Regions from separate parts of the Paenibacillus sp. JCM 9796 genome, predicted to be linked through region 2. Evidence: predicted binding sites of a transcription regulator. Region 2 holds the regulator's gene; the other holds the start of a gene.
The links. The regulator NrdR, encoded in region 2, represses ribonucleotide reductase genes. The targets are predictions, from matches to a motif close to AACACNATATATNGTGTT.
Positions count from the first base shown of each region.

Region 1: the regulator NrdR is predicted to act here: its motif matches at 5,250-5,267, upstream of ACZ439_RS04920 (adenosylcobalamin-dependent ribonucleoside-diphosphate reductase).

Region 1 is NZ_AP043723.1:1,005,834-1,020,575, reverse strand. Features, by position in the region: gene ACZ439_RS04940 (YqhG family protein) at 15-1,073, opposite strand; gene ACZ439_RS04935 (DEAD/DEAH box helicase) at 1,070-2,881, opposite strand; gene ACZ439_RS04930 (lipoate--protein ligase family protein) at 3,094-3,939, shown strand; gene dat (D-amino-acid transaminase) at 4,047-4,886, opposite strand; gene ACZ439_RS04920 (adenosylcobalamin-dependent ribonucleoside-diphosphate reductase) at 5,342-7,924, shown strand; gene ACZ439_RS04915 (extracellular solute-binding protein) at 8,372-8,614, shown strand; gene ACZ439_RS04910 (YcdB/YcdC domain-containing protein) at 8,883-10,415, shown strand; gene ACZ439_RS04905 (hypothetical protein) at 10,402-10,548, shown strand; gene ACZ439_RS04900 (PadR family transcriptional regulator) at 11,017-11,343, shown strand; gene ACZ439_RS04895 (HAAS domain-containing protein) at 11,340-11,969, shown strand; gene ACZ439_RS04890 (UvrD-helicase domain-containing protein) at 12,012-12,521, shown strand; gene ACZ439_RS04885 (hypothetical protein) at 12,555-12,992, shown strand; partial or broken gene ACZ439_RS04880 (methyl-accepting chemotaxis protein) at 12,959-13,174, shown strand; partial or broken gene ACZ439_RS04875 ((Fe-S)-binding protein) at 13,176-14,385, shown strand; gene ACZ439_RS04870 (thiolase family protein) at 14,572-14,742, shown strand, end outside.
Region 2 is NZ_AP043723.1:1,289,002-1,303,743, reverse strand. Features, by position in the region: gene pstC (phosphate ABC transporter permease subunit PstC) at 1-183, shown strand, start outside; gene pstA (phosphate ABC transporter permease PstA) at 183-1,052, shown strand; gene pstB (phosphate ABC transporter ATP-binding protein PstB) at 1,078-1,833, shown strand; gene phoU (phosphate signaling complex protein PhoU) at 1,865-2,524, shown strand; gene ACZ439_RS06415 (EAL domain-containing protein) at 2,718-4,559, shown strand; gene ACZ439_RS06410 (HAD family hydrolase) at 4,535-5,302, opposite strand; gene polA (DNA polymerase I) at 5,483-8,218, shown strand; gene mutM (DNA-formamidopyrimidine glycosylase) at 8,238-9,101, shown strand; gene ytaF (sporulation membrane protein YtaF) at 9,260-9,973, shown strand; gene coaE (dephospho-CoA kinase) at 10,013-10,609, shown strand; gene ACZ439_RS06385 (lytic transglycosylase domain-containing protein) at 10,606-11,181, shown strand; gene ACZ439_RS06380 (alpha/beta-type small acid-soluble spore protein) at 11,272-11,496, opposite strand; gene nrdR (transcriptional regulator NrdR) at 11,592-12,074, shown strand; tRNA gene ACZ439_RS06370 (tRNA-Ala) at 12,231-12,306, shown strand; gene ACZ439_RS06365 (hypothetical protein) at 12,388-12,909, opposite strand; gene ACZ439_RS06360 (transposase) at 12,956-13,978, opposite strand; gene ACZ439_RS06355 (helix-turn-helix transcriptional regulator) at 14,066-14,530, opposite strand; gene ACZ439_RS06350 (hypothetical protein) at 14,630-14,742, shown strand, end outside.

The sequences.
Region 1 (14,742 bases), 280 kb from region 2:
TTCGCGCGCGTTCGTCAGGAGAGTCTCCCGTTCGCAGCGGGGACGTGGAACAATCCGCAATTGATGGCGGATATTTGGACGCGCGGCCGATACTGCCATTCCACTTCTTGCGTGCGATTCGCATACTGCGCCTCGATCTCCGGGCGCGCTTCGGGCTCCGCCGTCCGCAGCATCGGCTCGTAGTAATCGCGAACGCGCGCGTGTTCTTCGGCGAGACGGAGGCGGGCCTCCTCGGCCCAGCGGTGATCGTAGGCGGCCAGCTTCGCTTCCATGTACTGCTCCAGGAACAGGACGGCGCGCGGCAGCGTAATCTTGTCCGGCGTCACGTACACATGAGCGGGGAGACGCGGCGTCAGCTTGCGGGCGGCGATCCATTCCTGGAACTGCTCGCGGATTTCGCCCGTTTGCAGCTGGATGCCGATCGAATGAATTTCGCTGCGCTTCATGTCGCTCGTCAGCTCGACCTTGTAGTTGACGGCGAGCCACGTTTCGTACGGGATCGTTTGCGTATGCCGCGGCTCCGGAGGCACGTAGGCCTCGAACAGCCGTACGAACTTCCCTTTGGCGCGCACCGCGGCGAAAATTTGCTCCAGCCGGCGGCTGCCGTACGTCACCTCGTCGCGCGGCACTCGTGCGGTGAACGCCGTTGGCACGAAGCCGAAGTAACGGCCGAGAATGCTGTCGCCCTGCGGCTGCGGAAGCGGCGGCGCAGCCTGGCCGTTCGCGGCGGCAGAGCTTGGGCTGCCTGCGGCTGCGCCGGTTGTGCCGCCCGCAGGCGCGCCCGCCCCGGCCATCCCCGGCGGCGCGGCGGTGCTGATGCCGGGCTGCTGCACCTGAGGATGGAGCTCGCGGTATGCGTCAGGGTCGAAAATAAAGGTGCATGTCATCGTCTCCGGCGTGACCCCGGTGCGTTCGACGAAGCTCCAATAATACGGCCGGTGGCTTAAATCCCGATCGGCCGACGGCGACAGCTTCACCGTGACGTAAGCGGGATGCTTCTCCATAATTTCGCACTGCTCGGCTTCGAGGTAGCGGAGGACGAACGATTGAATTTGCTGCGCGTTCATCGTCATCCCTGCACCTCCTCGCCGCCTGCGGCGGAATGCGGAGAAATGGTTTGGCCGACTGCGTTCAGCAGCGACGACAGCCGTTCGCCGTCCTGCGCCTCGGCCTGCACTTCGCTGCGCAGCTGTGTGAACGATTGGCCGAGGTCGTCGATTTGCCGGCGGATGTCGTCTTGGCTGCGTGAAGACAGGATCATTTTCGCCAGATGCGATTCCAGGGAAGTGGTCTTCTCCAGTCGCTCCAGAATCGTATCCAGCCCGCCGATGACGAGCTCGAACATGTTGATCTTCTCGTGCAGCAGCGAAAGGATGTGCTCCTCGATCGTACCTGTTGTCGACAGGTTATATATTTTCACGTCCTGCTCCTGTCCTAACCGGTGTACCCGGCCGATCCGCTGCTCGACGCGCATCGGGTTCCACGGCAAATCGAAGTTGATCATATGGTGGCAAAACTGCAGGTTGATGCCTTCGCCCCCGGCTTCGGTCGCAATCAGCACTTGCGCGCGGTTGCGGAACAGATCCATCATCCAATCCTTCTTGCCCCGGTTCATTCCACCGCGATACGGGACGGCGGTAATTTTGCGGTCCTTCAAATATTGCAGCAGATACTCCTGCGAAGCGCGGTATTCGGTGAAAATAATGACCTTGTCCTGAATCGACTCGATCAGCTCGAGCACTTTCTCCGCCTTCGTGTTTGCTTTGATGCTGCGAATGAGCTCGACCAGCGCCCAGATTCGTGGGCGGATCGGCGAGTCTTCTTCCGTCTTCTTAAACATATTGACCAGTGTAATAAACACGGCGTCGCGGCTCGAACACACTTCGCGCTGCAGCGTAACGAGCGAGAGGATGCTGCTGAGATCGCCGCCGGACTCCTCATAACGTCCTTTGACGAAGTCGGTGACGCCGTCGTACAGCGCCTGTTCCTCCGCGGAGAGCTGAAGCGGGATGTTGCGCACCACGCGCTTCGTGAACGAGACGTTGCCGTCGCTGCGCCGGTTGCGGATCATCACTTTACTAAGCTCCTGCTGCAGCTGACCTTCGTTCTTCGGCACCCGCTTGTCGACGACAAAGTTCGCTTGAAAGCTCGATTGTCCGCCGAGCTGCCCCGGCTTCAGCAGCGTGATCAGGTTGTACAGCTCCTTGAGATCGTTCTGCACCGGGGTGGCGGTCAGCAGCAGGCAATATTTTTTGCGCAGCTCGATGACGAACTGGTAATTGGTCGTTTTTTTGTTTTTCAGCTTATGCGCCTCGTCGATGATCAGCATGTCGTATTCTTGCTCCATCACGATACTGCGGTGCGGGTCGCGTTTCGCGGTATCCATCGAGGCGACGATAATGTCGTTCTGCGCCCACATATATTCCTTCTTCTGCGCGACGGCGGGGATGCCGAACTTCTGATTCAGCTCGCGGACCCACTGCAGCACGAGGGAAGCGGGGACGAGAATGAGCACCTTTTTGATCAAACCCCGAATCAAGTATTCCTTCAAAATAAGACCGGCCTCGATCGTCTTCCCGAGACCGACCTCGTCGGCGAGAATGGCGCGACCGCGCATTTCGGTGAGCACCTTCCTGGCCGTATCGATCTGATGCTCCATCGGCACGAGATTGGGCAGATGCGTCAGGCACAGAAGCTCGTCGAACGACCGGATTAAGCCGGAGCGCTCGGCTTCGATTGCCAGCCGGAACATCGTCCAATCGTCCCATGGGCCGTTACGCTGCGCCCGGGCATGCAGCTCCTCGAACCAATCCCGTTCAAAATGCAGCTCGACATGCTCGTTCAACGGCCGCACGTGTTCTTTTCGTTCGGTAGGTTGCATGAGGGTTTTTCGCTCCTTTTTCATCGGCACGATGCTAGAGATCGGTTAAAAAGCTGCATCGGTTCTGGTAGCCGAGCTTTTTAACCAGGCAAGCCAGAGTTAATTTTTAGTATGCACGAAAGGGCGGGCTTTCAAACGGCGTTCGAATGCATTATGATGAAGGGAAGCGCACTTTCGGGGCGCAGATCCTATATATAAGCTGGTGATGGGGAATGGTTGAAGAGTGGCGGTTCATTCGGTCGGGGCATGGGGCTCCGGCCTACAATATGGCGGTCGACGAGGCGATTTTGACGGCGCACAGCGAAGGGAAGGTGCCGCCGACGGTGCGGTTCTACGGCTGGTCGCCGGCGACGCTGTCGATCGGATACTTTCAGAAGGCGAAGGATGAAGTCGATTTCGCAGCGGTGGAACGTGCGGGGCTCGGCTTCGTCCGGCGGGCGACCGGGGGACGGGCGGTACTTCATGATCAGGAGCTGACCTACAGTATCATCGTCTCCGAGGACTATCCGGGCATTCCGGGCAGCGTGACGGAGGCGTACAGGGTGCTCAGCCACGGGCTGCTGCTCGGGTTCCGCCGTTTGGGGCTGGAAGCCGATATGGTGCAGCTGGCAAGCGAGGACGACCAGCAGAAGTACGCGTCCATGGGCTCGGCGGCTTGTTTCGATTCTCCTTCGTGGTACGAGCTGGTCGTGGAGGGCCGGAAAGTGGCGGGCAGCGCGCAAACGCGGGCGAAAGGCGTCGTGCTGCAGCACGGCTCGATCCTGCTCGATCTGGACGCGGATGCGCTGTTCGATTTGCTGCTGTTCTCCAGCGATAAGGTGAAGGATCGGATGAAACAGCAATTCCTCCGCAAAGCGGTGGCCATCAATGATTTGATGCGGGATGCCGGACGAGACGCCGTCGGGCTTGAGGCTGTGGACGAGGCGTTCGCCGCCGGCATCGCCGAAGGGCTTGGCATCCGGCTCGTGGAAGGCGAGCTGACCTTGTACGAGCGCGAGCTGGCGCAGCAGCTGGTGAAGGAGAAGTACGATAACCGCGAATGGAATTTGCGGAGATAACGGATCTTGAATGGGAAAACCCTGTACCGCCCCTGACGGCGCATGCGCGATACGTTGGACGGCGGTACAGTTTTTGTTGTGGGGACCGCGCAGAGCGCAAAGCGGATTTAAAGGCCGATTAATAGCTCAAAGGCTGCCTGCAGCCTTCGTGTGACCGGACCGGGGATGCCTTGAGCCACAGGGGCGTCATCGATGCGGACGATCGGCGTCACCTCCACCGTTGTACCGGTAATGAACGCTTCGTCGGCTTCCCGGAGCATGTCGATCGTGAACGGCTCTTCGATGACGGGAATGCCGAGCTCCCGGGCGAGCCGAAGTACCACCAGCCTTGTGATCCCGTGCAAAATGAGATGGTTGGCCGGGTGCGTGCAGACGGCCCCGTCCCGGACGATCATGACGTTGGACGCGCTGCACTCGGTTACCGTGCCGCTGCGGTGCAGGATCACCTCGTCCGCGCCGCGATCAAGCGCCTCCTGCTTCGCAAGCACGTTCGGCAATAAGTTGAGCGTCTTCAAGTCGCAGCGCAGCCAGCGGATATCTTCCGCCGTTACGGCGCTAATCCCTTGCTGCATGGAGGCAAGGGGCCGTCCGTATTCCGACGCGGAAGCGAACAGCACCGGTGCGGCGTCGGCCGGGAACGGGTGGGAGCGCGGGGCTTCTCCGCGTGTGATTTGCATGTAAACGGTGCCCGTTTGCAGCTCGTTCGCCGCAATCAGTTCCCGGAGCTTCGCAGCCATCGCTTCGCGGGGGAGCGGAAGCGGGATCCGCAGGGCGGCAGCCGTCCGCTCCAACCGGTCGAAATGGGCGTCTGCTTCGAAGAGACGGCCGTGATACACGCGAAACACTTCATAAATGCCGTCCCCAAAATAATACCCGCGGTCATCGGGTGAAATTCGAACCTCTTCTTTGGAAAGCAGCCCTTGCTGGAACCATATTTGCTGCGGCATCGCATGATCCTCCTTAAGTTATACAGGTTGCGCGGAAACGGGAACGTGTGTTTGCGTTTCTGCGGATGCTTGTGTTATGATAATTTTAGACTAACAACGTTGTACGGAGTTGTCAAAAGTTTGAAAGGCCGATTATAGGCTCAGGTACAAAAGGCCCGTCCAGATCGCAGTGAGGGACGGTTCGAGACGAAGTGAAGGGCTCGTCAACGTGTCGAAAGTCCTCTTCCCACGCGTTAGAAGAAACGGATTTTGTCGAATAAACTATAGTTATGGTGAACGAAACAGAGAGCAAAACGAAGAAAATTGAAGAGAATTCGGGAGAGGCTCGGACTAACTCGGCAATTTCAAGGATATCTCATTCGATACACTATATATTGTATTGTATAATGAATTTCGCATACCAGATATTGTGATTTGACGAATTGGCTGATCATTTATTCCGGGAGGTTGTTGTTTTGAAAACTACGCAGCAGACCAAATTGGAAGGTTTAAGCGAGAAAATATTTCTGGACCGTTACGCTATGAAGGACGCCGATACGAGCCATACGAAGGTGGGCGATACGGTTCTGGTATTGACCAAAGATGATCCGAAATTTCCCGCGAAGGAAGTCGGTGAAGTGATTGAACGTCAGGGCAGACAAGTTAAAGTGAAGCTGCGCAGCGGCGACGTCGTAGAGTCGTCGGTCGAGAAGCTGACCTTAACGCTTGAGAAAACACCGCAGCAAATGTGGGATCGCTTGGCCGCTGCCATGGCATCAGTAGAGGGAACACCGGAGAAGCGCGAAGAATGGACGGACAAGTTCCGTTATATATTGGACGACTGGAAGCTGGTTCCCGGCGGGCGCATCGCCGCAGGAGCGGACGCCAGCGACGAGCTTACGCTGTTTAACTGTTACGTCATTCCGTCTCCGCATGACAGCCGCGGCGGCATTATGGCGACGCTGTCGGAGATGACGGAAATTATGGCGCGCGGCGGAGGTGTAGGGATCAATCTGTCCTCGCTCCGTCCGCGGCGTTCCGTTGTCAGAGGCGTGAACGGTTCCTCCAGCGGCGCCGTTTCATGGGGAGGGCTGTTCAGCTATACGACCGGCTTGATCGAACAGGGCGGAAGCCGCCGCGGCGCGCTGATGCTGATGATCAACGACTGGCATCCGGACGTGGTCGATTTCATCACCGTCAAACAGACGATGGGGCAAATTACGAACGCCAACCTGTCGGTTTGCGTGAGCAACAGCTTCATGAAAGCCGTTAAGGAAGATTTGGACTGGGAGCTCGTATACCCGGATACGACCGACCCCGAGTACAACGACATTTGGGACGGCGATCTGGAGAAGTGGCGGAAGACCGGCAAAGCCGTTATTACCTACCGTACGGTCAAAGCGCGCGACGTTTGGCATACGATCATCGAGTCCGCTTGGAGATCGGCGGAGCCCGGCGTCGTTTTTATGGAATATTACAACCAGATGTCCAACAGCTGGTACTTCAACCCGATCATTTGCACGAATCCGTGCGGCGAACAAGGGCTTCCCGCTTGGGGCGTCTGCAACTTGTCGGCCGTAAATCTGTCGAAGTTTTACGATGAGGCGAATCACGACGTCGACTGGGATGAACTGGCCAAAGTCGTTCGTTACTCGACACGGTTCTTGGACAACGTCATCGACAAGACGCCTTACCATTTCGAAGAAAACCGTCTTAACCAGCAGAATGAACGCCGTATCGGCCTAGGATCGATGGGGCTGGCGGAATTGATGATAAAGCTCGGCATTCGTTACGGCAGTCCGGAATCGCTGCAGTTTTTGGATAAAATTTATGGCTTTATGGCGCGGGAGGCTTACCTCGCTTCTGCGGATATCGCCGAGGAGAAGGGCTCGTTTACCCAATTCGAGGCCGATAAATTCCTGCAAAGCGGCTTTATGAAATCGATGACCTCCGTATATCCGGAAGTCGGCGCCGCCGTGAAGAAGAAGGGCATGCGCAATGTGACGGTCATTACTCAAGCGCCTACGGGCAGCACGGGGACGATGGTCGGCACATCGACGGGAATCGAACCGTACTTTGCCTTCGAATATTACCGCCAAAGCCGACTCGGATTCGACAAGCAGTACGTTCCGATCGCTCAGCAGTGGAAGGATCAGCATCCGAACGAAGAGCTCCCGGATTATTTCGTTACATCGATGGATTTGTCTGCGGAGGATCATATCCGTGTGCAGGCGGCCATCCAGAAGTGGGTGGACAGTTCCATTTCGAAAACAGCGAACTGCCCGTCCGATTTCACGGTCGAAGAAACGAAACGCTTGTACGAGCTTGCTTTCGATCTCGGCTGCAAAGGCGTAACGATTTACCGTGACGGCAGCCGCGACGTACAGGTGCTCAGCACGGAGAAGAAGGAAGAGAAGAAGGTCGAGCAGGCTCCGGCCGCGTCTGCAGAGAATGCCAACGACCATTCCTCGTTGTCCAGCTTGTCGCAATCGCTGTCCGTGAACATCGACGCGAAGACGGAGGAAGTGTTCGACAAGCAGTATAAGCGCCGTCCGCAAGCGCTGCGCGGTGCGACTTATAAATTCAATACGCCTTTCGGCATGGCGTACATTACGATCAATGATATGAACGGCACGCCGAGCGAAATTTTCTTGAACGTAGGCAAGGCCGGCTCCGACGTGTTCGCGATGTCCGAAGCACTCGGCCGCGTCTGCTCCTTGTTCCTCCGCTACGGCGATCACGGCAACAAAGTACAGCTGCTCGTGAAGCACCTGAAGGGCATCGGCGGTTCCGGCGCCATCGGATTCGGCGCCAACCGCGTTGAATCGATCGCTGACGCAGTGGCCAAAGCGCTTGAAATGCATGGCGATTTCACCGATACCGCCGAAGACTACATCACGGCCACGCAAGAAGTCGTGATGGAAACTACCGCCCAATACGCGGTTACCCGCAACGCGGCCACATCCCTTGACCTGTGCCCGTCCTGCGGCTCCGCCTCGCTGATCAACAGCGAAGGCTGCAAAAACTGCTCCAACTGCGGATACAGCAGATGTTCGTAAGGAAAGAGGCCGTGAGGCCTCTTCAGATTTTGTGATGAATCATTGAAGCTGCGAAAGTGGCTACAAATGATGGCAAAACTGGCAATGTGACTAAGCGTGGTCACATAAACAAGCGATTATCGAGAAGGCGGTTTAAACCTTATCTCGATTGATCGCTTGTTTTGTTATAATTGGTTATGATGCAAGAAACGAAAGAAGCGGGTGAAAAAAATGACTTTGCTAAATGATTCCGAAAAAGTCGCTTTCTTATCGCTGTATTGGACCGTTATATTGATAAGTTGTCGAGTGAAGAAACCTTTGCTAATTACCTTGAATCAATCCGGGCTTTTTTAAAGACTAAAGATCCAATTTTTCAAAAAGCAGCATATTCTAATAGTGAATTGTTTATGGACAATCTCTTCCAAAAGTTAAGAAACCAAATTACTTCGAAACGGGCGGTTGGTCGGATTGGCCCCCAGCATCAGCACCAGAGCGCTCTTTTATAATAAAGATTTATTCGATCGGTATGGGGTTCCCTATCCTACGAATGCAATGACTTGGGACGATGTACTTGCTCTTGCCAAGCGCTTCCCGACGAAGGGGGAAGGCGAGGGACGAATTTACGGCTTCGGAAGCGGCGTTATGGGAACGAGAATGGAGGAGAAAGGGCAATGGATGTTAACGCAAAAAGTGGATCAACCCCAGCAATAGCACCCGGCCCTGGTCACAATCCTGCGGTGGAGCTTCGCCAAGTCAGCAAGAAGTATGGTAACTGACACATCTATCGTCTCCGTTGCTTTTACAGCATATTGAATGCTTACTCGTTGTAAAATAATTGGCTTTCTCGTCTTAGTCCAGCGGTTTAAAGCAGGACGTTTCCGCCGCTGTGCCGCATGGCACGATCGCCAGCATGAGGATCGCCGCGATAAAGCGTACAGGATGAGTATGAACAAATGATAAATAAACCGTCCTGTATTTTATGTTGTATGTTTCAGTCCCATTCATCAATTGTTTACACAATGTTCATATTGAAGCATTATGCTTGGGGCAGTGTTACTCATGTGACTCAAACAGGGGGAATACGCCGATGGACACACATGCTTTGCGTCAGCAAGCAATAAGAATAGCCCATATCTCAGAATGTCACCGGCTGGAAATAGAAGATTTCTCTGGGGATTCAGAAAGCGGAAGCGAGCGAGCGTTGTTTGTATGGTCCGATATAGAAACGGGAGCAAGCATCCATCTTACTCTTCAAGGAAACGGAAACCTTATAAGCTATTCTCGGGAAGAGCTTGAATCACCGGAGAGCGAACTGCTTGTGTGGTCGCTTCAACAACGTGCCGAACATTTTTTGGAACTGCATTATCCGAATGAGTCAGCGGTTTTTTCCTTAACGAAAGCGATTCATGGACAAAGGTCGATTCGCTTTGCATATGCCGAGATGTGTTCAGGCATGCCGTTGCCGGTGACCGGTTGGTTTGCCGAGATAAGCCTCTCGGGCCAAGTCATTCAATTCCGATACTACGGACGATCATCATTTTTTCCGGAGATCTCTTCGCCTATTCCGAAAGATACGCTTTTGCCCGGTGTCACGGACGCTCTTCATATCCGTCTCGCCGTAGTCGCGCTAAATCCGCAAATCCTCGACCTTGAGAAAGAGGAGCTGAGGCTCGTATACGTTCCGGTGCAGCAAGTACACAGCATCAATGCGGAAACAGGAGAACTGATGATAAGCGACGGTGATGACGCAGCGGAAACCGCCTATATTTCTGTGCCCGAAATACATGGTGAAATTGAATCGTCACGGACGACAGAGGAGATCGTTGGCGTTGCCGGCAACGATTTCATCAAGCTGCGGGAAAAAGGTTTGGGCGAAATCGTCGGCGTCGTATGGGGCAGCCGAGATAGGGATGGAGGCTCACATGATACCTCGCTAGACGGCTTTTTTTATAAAAGATCCGCACAAACCATCAAAGCGATTGTCAACAAAAGCGACGGCCGGGTTTTATCGTTCATGTCATTTTTAAAGCAGCAAGGCCCGCATTGGTTGGGTCGGCAGCAATGCCTCACTGTCGCGTTACGTTTTTTAAAGCAGGCGCTTCCCGATTATACGAAATATTTGCAATTAAAAGTTACAGAGGGCCGCTCTCCGGAAACAAGTTCCACTGAACGATTCCAATTCCGTATACGGATTAAGGATATTCCGGTTTACCTTCAATTGCTAACTCTTGATGTGAACCGTACGACGGGAAGAGTCGTGCAGTATTCCGGCCTTGACTTTAACCCCGCTCTTCTCGCCGGCGTCCCTGTAACCCCTATGATTGACGAAAATCGGGCGAAGCAAATTTACTTAGAGAAGCTGGACCTCAAGCTAAGCTGGAAAAGAAACCGCAGGGATGTGAAGTTGCCTTATCAGCTCATTTATACACCGGTCCACCGGGATAAGGAACGGGAAATTCGTTGTATCGACGCCATCACGGGCGAGCTGATTTGCTCGAATGACAAGATTTGAAGAAAACGAGGAAGAAATCACGAATGAACCACAACAGAAGGAGCCGATCCAATTGAAAAAAGGGTTAATTTCAGTTTTGGGTATTGCATTTGGTATTGCGGCATACCAAGCAATTAAAGCGATTTTCTTTTGATATGAGGAGGAACATTCTCATTTCGACAGGTTTGATCGCCATTATTTTATTTGCGATGACAGCCGTATGTTTTTTTATTATTTTTTGGAGCGATTGGCATTTTTGAATTGCTGCGCGTTCATTATGGATCGTGGATGGACGTGGTTACGTTTTTTATACTTTTTATCCGCAGTAGATGTTATCTTATTCATCGTTTTAAACGTCATCAAGGGCTTTATCAAAGGCAGGAAAATGGAACAGCCGCTCTCCATTTTCCTGCTGGAGTTTTCGTTCGCACTCTTCGCCGTCTATTTCGTAGATCTGGCACTGGAAAATGTTTGCATGAAAATGACCGCCAAAATCATTTTTGTATTTTTACTATTGGCGTTATTGTCATCAAGCTAACTTGTGTTGCAAGCTAGCTTTTCATATCGATTACTAACTTGTAAAGTAAGGTAGTGGACGGTCGGGAATGGAGGTCTTCAACTTGTGTTCAGCCAAATGGTAAAAGGGGTTCTTGAAGGTTGTATTTTAGCGGTGATCCATGAGGAAGAAACCTATGGGTATGAGATTATGGAAAAACTCATCGCAAAGGGATTTACCTTTGTGAAAGAAGGAAGTATTTATCCACTGCTGCTTCGGCTTGAAAAGGATCATCTATTGGAAAGTACGATTCGTCCGTCCGCGTCGGGACCAAGCCGGAAATATTACCGTTTAACTCCCGACGGGATGCAAGCATTGGTTCAATTTCAGCAAAATTGGAAGGAATTGAGCGCGGCGGTAAACCATCTCTTGGAAGGCAGGGATCGCTTATGAAGCATAAGAACAGAACGGCGGAATTAAGCGCCAATAATAAAGAGCTTTTGGATGAAATGAAGTTTTATTTGTTGACCGGCCCAACCTCGGAATCTAAGGCTAGAAGGGTATTAGAAGAACTGGAAGATCATTTGCTTTTAGCCCAGCAGGACGGAAAAACGTTCGAGGATGTGTTTGGCAAAGATCCGAAAGCGTTTTGCGATGAGCTGATGAAAGAGATTCCTAAGCCATCGCTGTTGGAGCGTTCTAAACTGCTGATTCTAACCCCTGTCCTCTTGCTGCAATGGAAGCTGGTTGAAGGAGTTGACGGCACTCTTCGTCTTTCGCTGTTTGATACAGGCGGATTTATCATCGTATCTCTGATCATCATATTCATATTTTTATTGGTGCTGCGAAAAGCTTCGTTTAAACCTTATAAAGGTTTCTATTGGATGATTCTTAGCCTCTCCTTTTTCACATTCATGATTTTTATCGGATTGGCATTCGCCGAACGGCGCTTTTGGCCGGAGGGGCCAAGCCTTCAACTGCACGGCTTTCCTGCCTATAGCGTGGGAACGATCGGATTGCTGTTGATCATCGTTTCACTATTTTGGCCTGCGATTAAGAAACGGCTCCTGCACAAATAAGTAAAACTTTAAAAACGGAGCCTGTCCCCCCTTTCTTCAATCATGGCGGGAATGTACGCGTGCTGCCTGCTGCGTGATTACCCGGAAGCTCGCTGTTATTTCGCTGGGCGCTATCAACGACTCATGGTCGATGAGTTTCAGGACACCGACCCGGTCCAAGCGGAAATGATGTTTCTCTTAACTGGTGCTGGCCATGATCCGAATGAACGGAATTGGCGGAAGCTTAAGCCAAAGCCTGGCTCCTTGTTCGTCGTGGGCGACCCGAAGCAATCCATCTATAACGAGGTGAAGTCGCGGATTCAGACTTGTGGGGATGTGCTGCACTTGACTAGCAATTTCCGATCCGTCGATGTGATCGGCGCTTTTGTGAACGGGCAATTTGTCGGCAAGCTTCCCGCCCGGGAAACCGATGTACAAGGTGTGTCCGGATGGAAACAAATATACCGAATCCCAAAGCAAGCAAGAAGACGAGCCATGGTGTATATGCACTTACGCAGCAATCTAAAGGATTTCAGAAAGAAACGATTGGACAGTCGGTCGGCTGGGAAGTAATGAGCGAGCAGGAGCGTGCAGGAGCTTGCATTCATGCATGCGGAGCCGGATCGGCTTCTTTATGTCGCGGCGACGAGGGCTAAACAAATGTTGGTTGTCAGTCTCTACCCCGATCAGCCTGCGAAGTGCCCGTGGAGTTCGCTCATGGATGGGATGGAGCTCATCCGGGAGTTGGATTTTCCGGAATCAGATGTTCGAACTGATGAGTTTGATCGTGATGATGATCGTGATAACGTAACCGCGACAGCGTTCGGTACAAACCCGAACGTTGTTTTTTTTGCTTCAGTTGGGTTTGTAATCCACATTACAGAGCAGCCTTCGGTGATGTCCTATAGTAAAACTAGGAGGGGGACACACTCATGGAGGAATAGTTTTCGGGGCGTGCCATCCAACTTACGGATGATGGGGAAGACCGTATTTCGGGTGTATGCAAACAAATGGCAGAAATTAACACCCGGGCACAAGCAATAATGGAACGGATGGATACGCTTGCCGATTTTTCAAAAGACATATTGAAAATAACCGGTTTGCTGCAAGAAATCGCTGCACAGACAAAACTGCTGTCGCTCAATGCAGCTATCGAAGCGGCAAGAGCAGGAGAACATGGTCTCGGGTTTGGGGTCGTGGCTGCCGAAGTGCTGGCCGACAGCAGCTGCCTGTGTGGAATGCGGCCGCTGCACCAATATGTGTCCGGCTTCAGGCACCGGAAAGACATTGTCCCCGATGGACTTGATCGTAAAAATGAGGGATCACTTGACGGAAAAAGGGGCGGCGATCACCTCGAGAACGCCTTGGGTCCCAACCTTTGCTTTTCCTTCCCGGGCAGATTCGGAGACAGCCGCAGCCGTGCAGTCTCCTCAGTTAATCGGGGATGTGATTACCGAAGAGGAACTCTGGGCGTGTACGACGTGCCGGAATTGCGAGGATCAATGCCCTGTTGCCAACGAACATGTCGAGAAAATCGTGGATATGCGCAGATACCTCGTATTGACGGAAGGGAATATGCCCCATGAGGCCGGACGTTACTTCCAAAACCTCGAGAGACAAAGCAATCCTTGGGGCATTAACCGCAATGAAAGGGTCAAGTGGCGGGAAGCTCGGGAGGACATCGAGGTTCCGACCGTAGACGAAATCGACGATTTTGAATATTTATTTTTTGTAGGTTCCATGGGTTCCTTCGATAATCGAAGCCAAAAAGTGGCTCAAGCGTTTGCCAAAATTATGAATGCTGCCGGTGTGAAGTTTGCCGTTTTGGGCAATGAAGAAAGAAGTTCCGGTGAAACGGCACGGCGAATGGGCAACGAGTATTTATTCCAGCAGCTATGCACGGAAAATATCGCTGTTTTTGAATCGTATCAAGTCAAGAAAATCGTCACGATCTGTCCGCATACCTACAATACGTTCAAAAACGAATATCCGGAATTCGGGCTGAAGGCGGAAGTGTATCATCATACCGAATTGATCTGGAAGCTATTAGAAGAAGGTCGAATTAAACCGAGCAAGGAAGTCCATGAATCGATTGCCTATCATGATTCCTGCTACCTTGGACGATATAACAATATTTTTGATATTCCCAGAAAGATTCTTACGTCGATTCCCGGCGTGCAAGTGCTGGAGATGGAGCGAAACCGTCAAGATTCCATGTGCTGCAGAGCCGGGGGCGGCATGATGTGGATGGAAGAAAACACAGGGCAAGCGTGTAAACATAGAACGTACGGAACAGGCATTGCGGCTGAATCCTACCTTAATAGGAAGCAACTGTCCATACTGTCTGACCATGCTCAGCGATGGAGTGAAATCGAAGGAAGAGGAAGAGCGGGTCAGTACGCTGGATATTGCTGAAATTTTGGAGAGATCGCTGTGAATGAATGGAAGAGGGTTGTGGCGTGAATATTCAATTTGCCCCGATGTCGGGGCAAATTATTTCATGAATGCCATACCGGGACACGCCGGACGCTATCTTGCCCTTAATCCGTCTGCTCTTGACGAGGTTGATGAAGAACAGATAGCAAATGCATTCCGATAATGTTGTTGCGAAGGAGAGAACATGATGCGCGATGTAGTCATAGTCAGCGGCATGAGGACACCGATTGGAGATTTTATGGGTGCATTAAAAGATGTAACGGCAGTGGAATTAGGTGTCCATGCGTTAAAAGCGGCTATTGATAAGGCCGGTATTGACCGCAGCCTGATTGAAGAAGTAGTCGGCGGTCACATTTAT
Region 2 (14,742 bases):
AATCCGCTGCAAAGCTTGCAAACGTTGACGGCTTATATCGTATCGGTCAGCTCTGGCGATACACGGTATGGATCAATCGAATATTTAACGATTTATGCAGTAGGGATGACGTTGTTCGTCATGACATTGGCTATGAATATTCTGGCAAGCTACATTTCCAGAAAGTTCAGGGAGGAATACTGATGGAAAGCCATAATGAACTTCAGCACATCAACAAACGCAAAAGCAAAAATAAACGTTTCCATCAGTTGTTTTTTGCATCCACCTGCTTCGGAATTGTTGCGCTTGCTTTATTGCTTATACAAATCTTATATCAAGGTCTCGGCTGGTTGGATTGGGACTTCCTGAGCAACTATTCATCGCGTTTACCGGATCGGGCCGGCATTCTGGCCGCCTTCGTCGGTACGTTGTGGCTGATGGCGATTACGGCCCCTCTCACGTTCATCATCGGTGTCGCAACCGCGATTTACCTGGAGGAATATGCCAAAGACACTTTATTCAGCCGTATTATCCAAACGAACATCGCGAACCTCGCCGGCGTTCCCTCCATCGTGTACGGACTGCTCGGATTGACGGTTTTCGTCCGGCTGCTGCATTTGGAACGCAGTATCTTGTCCGGCGCGTTGACGATGACGCTGCTCGTGCTGCCGATTATTATCGTCTCCTCGCAGGAAGCGATCAAGACGGTGCCGCAGTCGCTGCGGAACGCTTCATTCGCGCTCGGCGCGAACCGCTGGCAGACGATCACCCGCGTGGTGCTGCCGACGGCCTTGCCGGGCATTCTAACCGGATCGATTCTGTCGTTGTCCCGGGCAATCGGAGAGACGGCTCCGCTTATCGTCGTCGGCGCGGTCGCTTACGTGGCTTTCTTGCCGCAATCGCCGATGGATACATTCACGGCAATGCCGATCCAGATTTTCAACTGGGCGAGCCAGCCGCAGGCGGAATTTCAGAACGTGGCCGCGGCAGGGATTATTTTATTGCTCATCATGCTGCTCAGCATGAATGCGTTCGCCATCTATTTGCGCAACAAGTATCAGAGGAAGCTGTAGAAGACCGTTCAGGAGGAGCCTAGAGATGACAACGATTGTAGATATAAAGCAGCTGGATTTATATTATTCCGAATTTCATGCGTTAAAGAAAGTGGACATGGAAATTTCCGAAAGCTCTGTCACCGCCTTCATCGGACCTTCCGGCTGCGGGAAGTCGACGCTGCTGCGGACGTTAAACCGGATGAACGATATGATCAAGGGCATCAGGATTGAAGGGAAAGTAGCCATCGACGGTCAAAATATTTACGACCCCGATGTGAATGTCGAGCTGCTGCGCAAAAACATCGGCATGGTATTCCAGCAGCCGAATCCTTTCCCGAAATCCATTTACGATAACATTGCGTATGGTCCGCGCATTCACGGCATAAAAGATAAAGAACAGCTCGATCACATCGTCGAGACGAGCTTGAAGGCGGCTGCGTTGTGGACCGAGGTCAGCGGCAACTTGAAAAAGTCGGCCTACGGTTTATCCGGCGGCCAGCAGCAGCGGCTGTGCATCGCAAGAGCGCTCGCCGTGAACCCGCGCATTCTGCTGATGGACGAACCGACGTCCGCACTCGATCCGATCTCGACGCTGAAGATCGAAGAGCTGATCCGCGAGCTTCGCGAGAAATATACGATCGTTATCGTCACGCACAATATGCAGCAAGCTGCACGGATTTCCGACTTCACGTCCTTCTTCCTGAATGGCGAAGTGATCGAATCCGATCAAACGGAGAAAATTTTCACGACGCCGACCGACCAACGGACGGAAGATTATATTACAGGACGTTTCGGTTAATTACGACAACGATAATTAGGAGGAGTAGCGGATGGACACGAGGTCGAATTTTCATCAAGCGGTGGAAGATTTGCAGCAAGAACTGCTCAATATGGGCACTCTGGTAGAGAACAGCATCGAAGGAGCGGTTGAAGCGTTGGCGAAGCGGGACGAAGCGCTGGCTAAGCAAACGATCGATCAAGACGATCAGATTGACGATAAGCTGCTGCAAATTGAAGAAAATTGCTTGCGCCTCATTGCGCTGCAGCAGCCGATGGCCAGCGATCTGCGGATCATCGGGACGGCGCTCAAAATCGCCGTCGACTTGGAGCGAATCGCCGATCACGCGGTCGATATCGCGAAGATCGCCCGGCGTCTGGCAGGCAAAGACCCGGTGAAACCGCTGGAAATCATCCCGAATATGGCGTTGATCGTTCGGGAAATGCTGAGCGAAAGCTTGCAATCGTACACGCAGCGGGACGTGCATCGCGCAGCGAGGCTCGCCGAACGCGACGACGAGGTCGATAAGCTGTACAGCTCGGTCGTGGAGGAGATCAACGGCCTCATGAACAGTGACTTGGCGCGCAACCGCGAGTTGTCGCAGCTGATGCTGGCCGCGCATTTCCTTGAGCGCGTCGCCGATCATACGACCAATATCGGCGAAGGCGTTATTTATATGGTTACGGGTAAGCGTAAAGATCTGAATGTTTGAGGAGAAGAGTACAGTTTTGGCCAACTGCCGAAGCTGTGCTTTTTTTAAATTTCCGTTTAACCGGTGACGGATACAAGAAGCAATATTTTACAATATTTTAACATGCGCTGTCGTTTCCATTTAATACTAGGTTGAAGGTCCTATGTTATAGTGAATGTAGAATAAGACTACAATTCGATAAGTAGGGATGGATATGGCAGCAGACCGAAACTTGATCGAGTCGTCAGCGGAAGTGAGGCGAGCGCTGCGGGAAGAGCTTCTCGACCTGTTGCACTCGAAGAACATCCGCTCCGTGTATCAGCCCATCGTCTCCTTGAGCGACGGGGAGGTCCTCGGTTACGAGGCTTTAACGCGCGGACCGGAACGGAGTGCGCTTCATTCCCCGCTGCCGTTGTTTGAGTTGGCCGAACAAGAAGGCTTGTTGTACCCGCTCGATAGGCTGGCGCGGTCGAATGCGATCGGAAGCGTCACGCTGCGCAGCGGGAAGCAGCAGCTCTTTTTGAATTTGTCGGCGGACATCTTGAACGACCCTTTGTTTGCCCCGGGGCAAACGCTAGAGCTGCTGCGCCTTCGCGGTCTCACACCGGCTAACGTCGTGTTCGAAATTACGGAGCGCAGCTCGATTGAAGATTTTGAGAAGACCAAGCATATCCTGGATCACTACCGGAAGCAGGGCTACCGGATCGCCATCGACGATGCGGGGGCAGGTTACTCGTCGCTGCAGGCCATTGCCGAATTGCACCCGGATTATATCAAGGTGGACCGTTCTCTCGTCTCCGGCGTGCATCGGAACAAAACAAAGGAATATATCCTTGAAACGATGGTGACGTTCGCCGAGAAGCTCGGCGTCTATTTGATCGCCGAAGGGATAGAAACCGAGGAGGAGCTGACGAAGCTTACGCTGATGGGGGTCCATTACGGACAAGGTTTCTTGCTGGGACGTCCTGATAAGGAACCGGCGGATCTAACTCCCGAGCTTCGGCAGCATATTGTCTCACACCGCAAAAAACTCGAGATGTCAGGGCATGTGCTAAGCATCGGCGAGCTGAGTTCCCCCTCCCCGACGTTCGACGCCCAGACACCGATTTCGACCGTAGCCAATTACTTCAAAGAACATGTAAACGCCCAAGGTGTGGTGGTGACGACTGGGAGCGAGCCCGTCGGCCTTATTATGCGCGATCGGTTATTTCAGCAATTGGCCGGGCAATACGGCTATTCGCTCTTTTGGAATCGGCCGATCGATTCAATCATGGACGTTCGGCCCTTAATCGTTGAGGAGCATACGCCGGTAGAATGGGTTTCGCGGCTTGCCACATCCAGGGATATTCGTAATTTATACGATCTGGTCATCGTCACGTCGAAAGGCTGCATGCTTGGCACCGCCTCCATCCGCACCATTCTGGAATGCATGACGAATGTGAAGATGGAGAATGCCAAAGTCGCCAGTCCGCTTACCGGATTGCCCGGTAATTTACAGATTAACCGCGAGCTGAATCGGAGGCTGACCGAGGGCCGTCACTTCTCGGTCATTTATGCCGACCTCGATTACTTCAAATGGTTTAACGACCGTTACGGCTTTCATCAGGGCGACCAGTTGATTCAGTTTACGGCCGATTGCATTCAACAGGCGATCCACCTTGCCGGCATCCCGGATGACTTTGTCGGACATATCGGCGGTGACGATTTCATTGCCATGAGCGGCACCTCCAACCCGGAATTGTTATGTACGGACATCCTTCAGCGTTTTGACCGGGGCGTTCGGGCGTTTTATGAAGTAGACAACTGGTCTTACGTCGAAGACCGGCACGGCAATCGGATGGAGAGCGGTGGTGTGACATTGTCGTTAGCGCTGGTCGTCTGCAAGTCCGGGCTCGGCGTGACGCCCGAGCAAATTTCACAGGTCTCGGCCCGGCTGAAAAAGCTGTCCAAGGCGTATCGCGGCAGCGTGTATTACTGCGACTGCATCGGCTCGGAGGCGACGGCTCCCGCCGCTGATCCGCAGCCTGCGCATCACGGGAACAAATCGAGCATCTGATCCAGGCGCCGGATTAAATACACTTTTCTTTTTCCCAGCCGGTGCTGGGAAATTTTTTTGCCCTCCGCCGCGGAGTCTCTGTCCTCGTGCAGCCATACGGCGTCGAGCCCGGCTTTAACCGCTCCGCATACGTCGTGCTTCCACGAATTGCCGACCATGACGGCATGTCGCGGAGGGAGCTGCAGCGCCTGCAGCGCTGTCTTGAACAAGAGCGGGGCGGGCTTTTTGTCCGCCGGCTTGAGGGCGGTGTAGATGCGTTCCTGCGGAAAGAACGGATGCAGGCCGAACCTCTGGAGCAGCAGCATCACTTCGGCGCGCGGGCTGTTGCTGATGATCGCGAGCTTGCAGCGCGGAGCGAGCGCGGCAAGCGTTTCGAGCGTGTGCGGGGGCATGGTCTTGGCAGAGACCTGCAGCTGCAGCACTTCCTTCATAAAATCACGGGTCATCGCGGAGGAGAACGGAATCTGCTGTTCCTCGAACGCTTCGCGCAAGCATTGCTGCTGCAGTTCGTCAAGCTGCTTGAAGGTGGCGCGAGCCTTCTTGCGATGATGCCATTTGCCGATATAGGCCTGCCATAATTGCCCGGCATCCGGCGTGTCGTCAGTACTCCAACGGGCCGTGTAGCGGCTCCACACCTCGCGAAAACTGGCTTCAAAGCTGAGCCCCCGCACGACCAACGTCTGATTGACATCGAAGAATACGGCTTGCTTTCCGCTAAGCGGTTTGTCTTCAGTCACTTTCATCCCTCCGGTTTCCTGGCGCGATGCGAACGCAAAGCGCGGCTAGGAGCGAGTTAGTTCATTTTATGCGAGCTTAGCCCGGGTCACCCCTGTTCCGTCCGCTTTCGTTTATGTTTTTTTCTTCTGGAGTCGTATGCTATCATGTAGGTAGAAGGTAGTCTGCCTGCGAATGGGGTGTAATCGTTGTCCAAGCTTATTTTGATCGATGGAAATAGTATCGCGTATCGTGCGTTTTTTGCGCTTCCTCTGCTCAGCAACTCGAAAGGGCTGCACACGAACGCGGTTTACGGATTTACGACCATGTTATTGAGATTGTTAGAGGAACATCAGCCGTCGCACTTCCTTGTGGCGTTCGATGCGGGGAAGACGACGTTTCGGCATAAAGGTTATGCGGAATATAAAGGCGGGAGGGAGAAGACCCCGTCGGAATTGACCGAGCAATTCCCGCTGCTGCGGGAGCTGCTTGCTTCGTTCGGGATCAAACAGTTCGAACTGGAAGGATACGAGGCTGACGATATCATCGGTACGGTCACCCGGCTGGCCGAGGGTCAGGACGAGCTGAAGGAAGTCGTCGTCGTGACAGGGGATAAAGATATGCTGCAGCTCGCCTCCGACAAGGTTCATATCGCGTTAACGAGGAAGGGGATCAGCGAGATCGAGCTGTTCGACCCTGCTCATATCGACGAGAAGTATGGGCTGAAACCGCAGCAAATCATCGATTTGAAGGGACTTATGGGCGATACGTCCGATAATATTCCGGGCATTCCCGGGGTCGGCGAGAAGACGGCGCTCAAGCTGCTGCATGAATACGGGACCGTAGAAAACGTATTGGAGCATGCATCGCAGATCAAAGGGAAGATGGGCGAGAAGGTCGCCGCACATGCCGACGATGCGCGGATGAGCAAGGAGCTTGCGACCATATACCGCGAGGTGCCGGTCGATATGCCGCTCGATTCGCTCTCTTATGCGGGTTACGACAAGCAGGCGCTCGGGGAGATGTTCCGCAAGCTGGAATTCAAATCGCTGCTGGAACGGCTCGATTTGCATAGCGTCGGTGTCGGCGGAGACGAATCGTCTGAGAACGGGACGGAAGCGGCTCCGGCCGCTTCCGTGGAGACGGTGCGGGTATCCGATCAGTCGCAGCTGGACAAGCTTATCGCTGCGCTGCCGCGCGTAAAAGCGCTCCACATCGAAGTGATCGGAGACAATCCGCATACGGCCGAGGTGCTCGGCATCGCGTTCTATGAGGCGGACGATGCGGGAGGCTCCTCCGAAGCGCAGGAGGATTCCGGCGCCGAGTCAGGCCGCGTGCACTACGTTCCGTTCGACGTGCTGACGGGGGATGGCGCCGGCGAAGTTCGCGCCTGGCTGGCCGACGAAGGCAAGTCGATCACCGTGTACGACTTGCATAAGGCAGTCGTCGCTCTTTGGTGGAGAGGCATCGAGCTGCAGGGCGTGGCCTTCGACGTGCTGCTGGCCGGTTATTTGCTCGATCCGACCGAGTCTACGCTGACGCTGTCCGGTCTGACGTCGCGTTACGGCTTGCCGGCGCTGCCTGCCGACGAAGACGTGTTCGGCAAGGGGGCGAAGTTCCAGGTGCCGGAGCAGGACGTACTGGCCGGCTTCATGGGACGCAAGGCGGCAGCCGTGCAGCGGCTGACGCCGAAGCTGATGGCGGCCCTTGAGGCCAGCGAAATGCACGGGTTGTTCTACGAGCTTGAGCTCCCGCTTGCGCTTGTATTGGCTTCGATGGAGAAGAAGGGCATCAAGGTCGATACCGAGGAGCTGAAGGGGTACGGCGCCGAATTGAGCGGACGGGTCGAACAGATTATACAGAGCATCTATGAATCGGTCGGCACGGAATTCAACATCAATTCGCCGAAGCAGCTCGGCGAAATTTTGTTCGAGAAGCTGCAGCTGCCCGTTGTGAAGAAGACGAAGACCGGCTATTCCACCGACGCCGAGGTGCTCGAGAAGCTGCAGGACCGCCACCCGGTCGTTGCTCAAATTTTGCATTACCGCACGCTGGCGAAGCTGCAATCCACGTATGTGGAAGGGCTGCTGAAAGAGGTTCGGCCCGATACCGGCAAGGTGCACACGTACTACAGGCAGACGATCGCGGCTACGGGCAGGCTGAGCAGCCAATACCCGAACCTGCAGAACATCCCGGTCCGTCTCGAAGAAGGACGCAAAATCCGCAAGGTATTCGTGCCATCCGAACCGGGGTGGCGTATCTTGACGGCCGACTACTCGCAGATCGAGCTGCGCGTGCTCGCGCACATTTCACAGGATGCGCGGCTCATTGAAGCGTTCCGCAACAATATGGACATTCATACGAAGACGGCGATGGACGTGTTCGGCGTGGCGGAGGAGCAGGTCGACTCGAATATGCGCCGCCAAGCGAAAGCCGTTAACTTCGGCATCGTGTACGGCATCAGCGATTACGGCTTGTCGCAGAACCTGAACATTACCCGTAAAGACGCGGCTCAGTTTATCGAGCAATATTTTGCCGTGTTCCAGGGGGTTCGCCAATATATGGAAGATATTGTGAAGAAGGCGCGGACCGACGGCTACGTCACGACGCTGCTCCACCGCCGCCGCTATTTGCCGGAGATTACGGCGTCCAACTATAACATCCGTTCGTTCGCGGAACGAACCGCGATGAATTCGCCGATCCAGGGATCTGCCGCGGACATCATCAAGCTGGCTATGGTGCAGCTGGATCGGCGCATGCTGGAAGAAGGCGTGCGAAGCCGCTTGCTGCTGCAGGTACACGATGAGTTGGTGCTTGAAGTGCCGGAAGAGGAACTGGAGTCGATGAAGCGCATGGTGGCGGAAGTCATGGAATCGGCGCTCCAGCTGGACGTGCCGCTTAAGGTCGACGTCGACAGCGGCACGAATTGGTACGAAGCGAAATAATCGGGAGGGACACAACATCATGCCGGAATTGCCTGAGGTCGAGACGGTCCGCCGCACGCTGCAGCAGCTTGTTGTAGGCAAAACCGTCGAACGGGTGACCGTCCGCTTGCCGCGGATCGTTCAGCATCCGGACGACATCGAAATTTTCGCCGCGCTGCTTGTTGGTGAAACGATCCGTTCGGTGGAGCGGCGCGGGAAATTTTTACGCTTCATCTTCGATCATTATACGCTCGTCTCCCATCTGCGGATGGAAGGCCGATACGGGGTTTACCGTTCAGACGAACCCCTTGAGCCGCATACGCATGTCGTGTTTCATTTCACGGATGGGAGCGAGCTGCGGTATAAAGATGTGAGACAGTTCGGCACGATGCATATTTTTGCCAAAGATCAGGATTTGCAGGAGGCGCCGCTGCGCAAGCTCGGTCTTGAGCCGCTCGACGAGGCGTTCACGCTGAAGGCGATGACCGACCGGCTCGCGAAGCGGACGACCAAAATTAAGCCGCTCCTGCTCAATCAGGAATACATTGTCGGCATCGGGAATATTTATGTGGATGAATCGTTGTTTAGGGCCGGCATCCATCCGGAGCGGGAAGCGAACTCGTTGTCCGCGTCCGAATGGGCCAAGCTGCATGAGGCGATTGTGTCGACGCTGCGCGATGCGGTAGCGGCCGGCGGCTCCTCGATCAAATCGTTCGTGAACGGACAAGGCGAGATTGGGATGTTTCAGCACCAGTTCAACATGTACGGCCGTCAAGGAGAGCCTTGCCCTACTTGCGGGCAGCACATCGAGAAGAAGGTCGTGGCCGGACGCGGCACGCACTACTGCCCGAAGTGCCAGCCGTTGAAACGCAAACGCAGCTCGGGCGGCAAGACCAAAGCGTAACGGCGGCCGATTATGAACGAATGATGCACCACCCGCCCAGAACTCCCATATAGTAACCAGTGAGACGTTCGCGAGGTATAAGCTTTAGGGCTGACTGCGTCGTTGCACAACGATTGAACCGCCGCTAATTCGACGGTTTCTAGCTGGGAGGAAAGAGCATGCTGCCGGTCTTTTCATTAATGCTGCTGGCGCTTGCCGTCAGTTTGGACGGCTTCGGCGTCGGCGTCACGTACGGGCTGCGCAAAATTCGGATACCGTTCTTGTCGGTGGCGATCATTTGCTGCGTCTCGGGCTTGATTATTTTGCTCTCGATGCAAATCGGCGTATGGATGAGCGGTTTCGTTCATCCGAATGTCGCCAAGGATATCGGCGCTTTCATCTTGATGGGCATCGGTGTGTGGGCGCTGTATCAGCTGTTTATGCAAAAAAAGGATGAGGATCCAGGTCTGGATTCTAACGATGGAGAGGAATCCGTATCGGCAGCCGGGAGGTCTGAAGCAAGCGAGGCGCCGCCAGTTGCGGTCACGGCGAAAGAGATTGTGTACATCGAGCTGAAGCGATTCGGCCTGGTTATCCAAATCTTGCGGAAGCCGTCGATCGCCGATATGGACCGTTCCGGCAATATCTCGGCGTACGAGGCGACGCTGCTTGGTCTGGCACTGTCTCTGGATGCGTTTGGCGCAGGGATCGGGGCCGCGTTGATCGGCTTTACGCCCTGGCTCACAGCGGCAGTCATTACGCTGTCGAGCGGCATTTTTCTCGGATTCGGCTTGAGAATCGGGTTTCGGTACGCAGAGATGAAATGGGTTCGCCGGTTGTCGGTGCTGCCCGGATTTGTTTTGATCGTGATGGGCATCATGAAATTGTTATAACTACGTTCTTGATATGGTGGAATAGGCAGGGATCTTACGATGAATATCGGATTAACCGGCGGCATCGCGTGCGGGAAAAGCACGGTGGCCGCCATGCTCGTCCGCCGCGGCGCACTGCTTGTCGATGCGGACCGCATCGCCCGTGAAGTGGTTGAGCCGGGCACGCCCGTGCTGGCGAAGGTCATTGAACGTTTCGGGGCTGATTTGCTGCAGGAGGACGGCTCGCTCAACCGCAAGAAGCTTGGCGAGCGTATCTTCGGCGACCCCGAGGCGCGCCGTGACTTGGAGGGTCTGCTGCATCCGTCCATTCGCGCAACGATGCGCGAGCGGATGCGGGCTTATGAGAATGAATTTCCGGACAGGCTGGTAGTCGTGGATATTCCGCTGCTGTACGAATCCGGCTTACAGTCGATGGTGGAGCGGGTCATGGTCGTGTACGTTCCGCGCGAAGTACAATTGATGCGGCTGATGGCTCGCGACGGGTTATCGCCGGAGCAAGCGGAGCAGCGGCTTCAATCGCAAATGCCGATTGAAGAGAAACGGCGACTGGCGGACATTGTCATCGATAATACAGGCTCGCTGGAAGAAACGGAAAAGCAAATCGAGGCGTTCTGGAAGGAAAGGGGGCTTACATGAAGTTTTGGCGCAAGAAGCGGGTATTCGCCATATTGCTGCTGACCTTTCTCATTTTTTTATTTTTGAGCAGCTCGTTCATCGGACGTCTATTGTACCCTATTCATTATGAAGACGACATTCGCCGGAACGCGTTTCAGTATGAGCTTGATCCGTTCTTGATTGCGGCAATCATCCGTGTTGAATCCAATTATAAGCCGGATACCGAATCGAATAAGGGGGCCTACGGCTTGATGCAGCTGATGCCCGACACTTCGAATTGGATTATCGAGAAAGCGCCGTTTGACACCGAGTATAAGAAAAAATTAGGCACCCCGGCGGTCAGCATCGAGCTCGGCTCGTGGTATTTGCACTGGATGGACAAACAATTCGGCGGAAATATGCATGCGATGATCGCGGGTTACAATGCGGGGCATGGCAAAGTCAGCCGATGGCTGCAGGAGAAGGCGTGGGACGGTACGTTACAGAACGCCAATCAAATTCCTTACGGTGAAACGAGACATTACATTCAACGCGTGATGTACTACTATAACAAATATCATAAACTGTACGGGGACGAATGGAGCCGGGGGTAGTCCCGACCTTTCAATGCAAAGAAGCATCGGACAGGCAGCCCTTGCGGGAGCCTTGTCCGACACTTCTTGCGTATTCCTCAAAACGTGTTATTATTTGAATTGACCGGCTAGTTGCTGCTCAGCGATTTGTACCAGGCGTCGTGTGATGTGACCACCGATTGCACCAGTATCACGAGTAGCCATGTTACCGTAGTAACCATCCTGAGGAATGGCGATACCCAGTTCCTGTGCTACTTCGTATTTCAGTTGATCCAACGCTGCATTTGCTTGAGGGACTACCAAAACGTTGCTGCTGCGGGATTGACCTGCACCCATGTCTGTTCACCTCCTTGTCGTTGGTAATCCTATTATGTGCGTAATGGCGATCTTCATGTGAGGAAGTCGCTGGAAACTTGAAAGGATGAAATTCGATGAAATGCCCTTATTGCGACTATCCCGGGACGAAAGTGCTTGACTCCCGCCCCGCTAATGAAAATAAATCGATACGCCGCCGCCGCGAATGCGAGAAATGTACGAAGCGCTTCACGACGTTCGAGATGGTGGAAGAGACTCCGTTGATCGTCATAAAGAAGGACGGCAGCCGGGAAGAATTCAGCCGGGAGAAAATGCTCCGCGGCCTTATCCGCGCTTGCGAGAAGCGTCCGGTTTCGGTCGAGCGTCTCGAGATGATCGTCTCCGAAGTCGAGAAGCAGGTGCGCAACACCGCCCACGCCGAAGTAGACAGCCGCGATATCGGTGAAATCGTCATGAGCGAGCTGTACCCCGTGGACGAAGTGGCCTACATTCGCTTTGCTTCCGTGTACCGACAATTCAAGGACATCAACATGTTCATGAAGGAGCTTAACGAGCTGCTCGGCAAGCATCATGTCGGCGGCGAAGGCGGGAAAAATTAATTAACGCAAAAGCGTTGACAAGCTTAGTTCCTCTGTGTTATTATCTTTTTTGTCGCCACACGGATCATTAGCTCAGCTGGGGTTCCAAACTTGGCAAATGCACTACCTTAAAGTAAGTGATTGAATGTTGCAAGAAATTGTATAATTGGAAAATTTGGGGCCATAGCTCAGCTGGGAGAGCGCATCGCTGGCAGCGATGAGGTCAGGGGTTCGATCCCCCTTGGCTCCACCAATATCTATTAAATTAACGCAGCCAGAGCGGCTGCGTTTTTTGGTATGGCGGTAACTCCTGAAGAGTCGGTCTTCTTTTTTTTTACAGCGGAATAACCAACACACTGTGTTTATTTTCAAGTTCTTGTAGGTAAGCCAGTGGATTTTTTCTGAACCTTCGGCGAAGGACGCTTTCTTTTAGTCGGTTATTCCAATGCTGTTTTTGTTGTTTGTAATTCTCATAAGAAACAAGACTTAGTCTGTCAGACAAGTCTTTCTGTCGCAGTGCATCGTCGACAAGCACAATATATTCGCCATTTCGAAGTATGTATTCATTCCAGCTACGACGACCTGTCATCCAACGATGACGCGTCTTCGTCTGCCGGAAAAAACGTTCATGGTCATTGTTTGTTCGTGGTAAATGCGAATGATCGTAGCAAGAGAATAAGCCTTTCCAAAAGCCTTTTGTGTAGCTCTCTACGTTCTTCAACATGGGCAAGTCGGTATCCCGATCATAAATGCTTCGCATCCAGATAAGGATTTGAGTCATTTCCTCACGGACGGTGTGACCAGTTTTGTGTTCAGACGGTTCTAGTGCTTTAACGATGCGGCGAATAGGTTCCATCCACCGGCATGTATCGTAGTAATGAGATTCAAATGAATCTAATTTGCTAAATATTCTGACGATGGATTGAAGAATCGAAGGCCCCTTTTTTACTCAGGCATTGTTCAAGTGACGCCTGAATCGCTTTCGCATTTTGGTAAATTCGCATGCCGGGCAGATCCAGTGGCGGATTGCCGTCTTCTAATAGCAGGGATCTCGCAGCTGCGATGTAACCCCGAGCTACTTCGCTCTCTTCTGAAGATTGGGCTTCTACCCTACGCTCGATCTCCCGGATGCCGCGGAGACTTTTCTTGATCTCAGTTTTGAGTTTTCGATCCAGGTCCACAACCGGCTTGGCGATGTCTTTCAAATAGTGATACTGGCAGTATTGGTAAGGTACATTCGGCAATAACTTTTCAAAGGCTAGACGAATCGACTGTTGGCCATCGCTGACGATTCCAATGATAGGATAGCCAAGCTGGGCGATGGGGCGAATGAGATTTTGAAGCTCTTCTGATGATCCGCTGTTCAAGTTTTTCGCGACAAGTACCGTGCCGCTGAACACTTCACGAATGACATACAGTGTTTCGTTTCCTTTCTCTGGTTGAACGCCGTCCATGGAAAGCATCAGACCGCCGTTTTGCTCAGCTACGACTTTCAGAACTTCGCTGACATGCTGATCAATACTTGCGCCAAGAAGAGCGAGGTACCGCTCGTAAAGCATTTGAGCGTTGCGGTCGGTTGTCTTTACGCCGCGGCCATTCAGTTCATCAGCAATCTCTTGACGAGTCATGTGATGCTTAAAGCGCAGCTCACCTACAAGACAGAGCACGTCGAATCCGTAGGTCGTAAATTTCATACAGAGTTTTTCTGCTTCAGCAGACCTGTAAAGCGCACCGGGATGAGGGCACTTCTGGCTAGGACAGCGGTACGCCATACTCCATGCGAAAATAACTCCTTGTAACGTCGAAATTTTCTTTTTCCATACAGCATGTGCTCGCACAAGTTTTGATTCACAGTGCGGGCAGTTCGACATTTCGGGACGAAAGTATATGGTTTTTTCAGGAACGATTCGATTTTTAGGACGCATAAAGAGGCCCCTGTTCATTGAGAAATGATACCCCATTACTTCGACAAACAGAGGTCGAAAACCTCTGTTGTATGGTTACCCTGATTTTTAAAGACTCATCAGTTTCTTTATCAGTTCAGTTTTTCCTTTTACTCCAGCTTTCTCATAAATCCTGCCCAAATGCTTTTTGACGGTGATTTCCGTCACATGAAGTTGTTCGGCCATCTCAGCGATCGAGGAACAGGTCATAGACGATAAGGCAATTTCACGTTCACGGGGAGTTAGGTTGAAAGTTCCCTTAGGTAGGGTTGGATTCAATGAGACCCCAGCTTTTTCAATGAGGCCCTTCACATAATTTTTTAGATTCATCCCGCGTAAATCGATTTTGTTCGATTTGCTCTGTTGCCAACACAAAGGAAACGACTTGTCCGTATTAGCGGCAACGTGCGGTAAAGAAGAGTCAGGCAGGTAGATTGCCTGGCCTGACTTTTTTCTCGCCGACACGAGGGCACGTGCGCGGCGACAAAGGCAACCGTTATTATCTATCCTCATCGAAGCTTTAGAAGATGCCATGGTCTGGCGACCTGATGGCATCTTTCTGTCTAAGTTCCGCTCCATTTGTGGTATAATGGGAATAATCTGTTGTTGGTGTATGGAAAGGCGGTGAACGGGTTGAGTGTAGACCGGGAAGAACTGAAAAGAATGATCGATCAAATCCCCGAACAAGACGCAATCGAAGTTTATGATTTTATCGGGTATTTGAATATGAAACGGGAAAGAGCCGT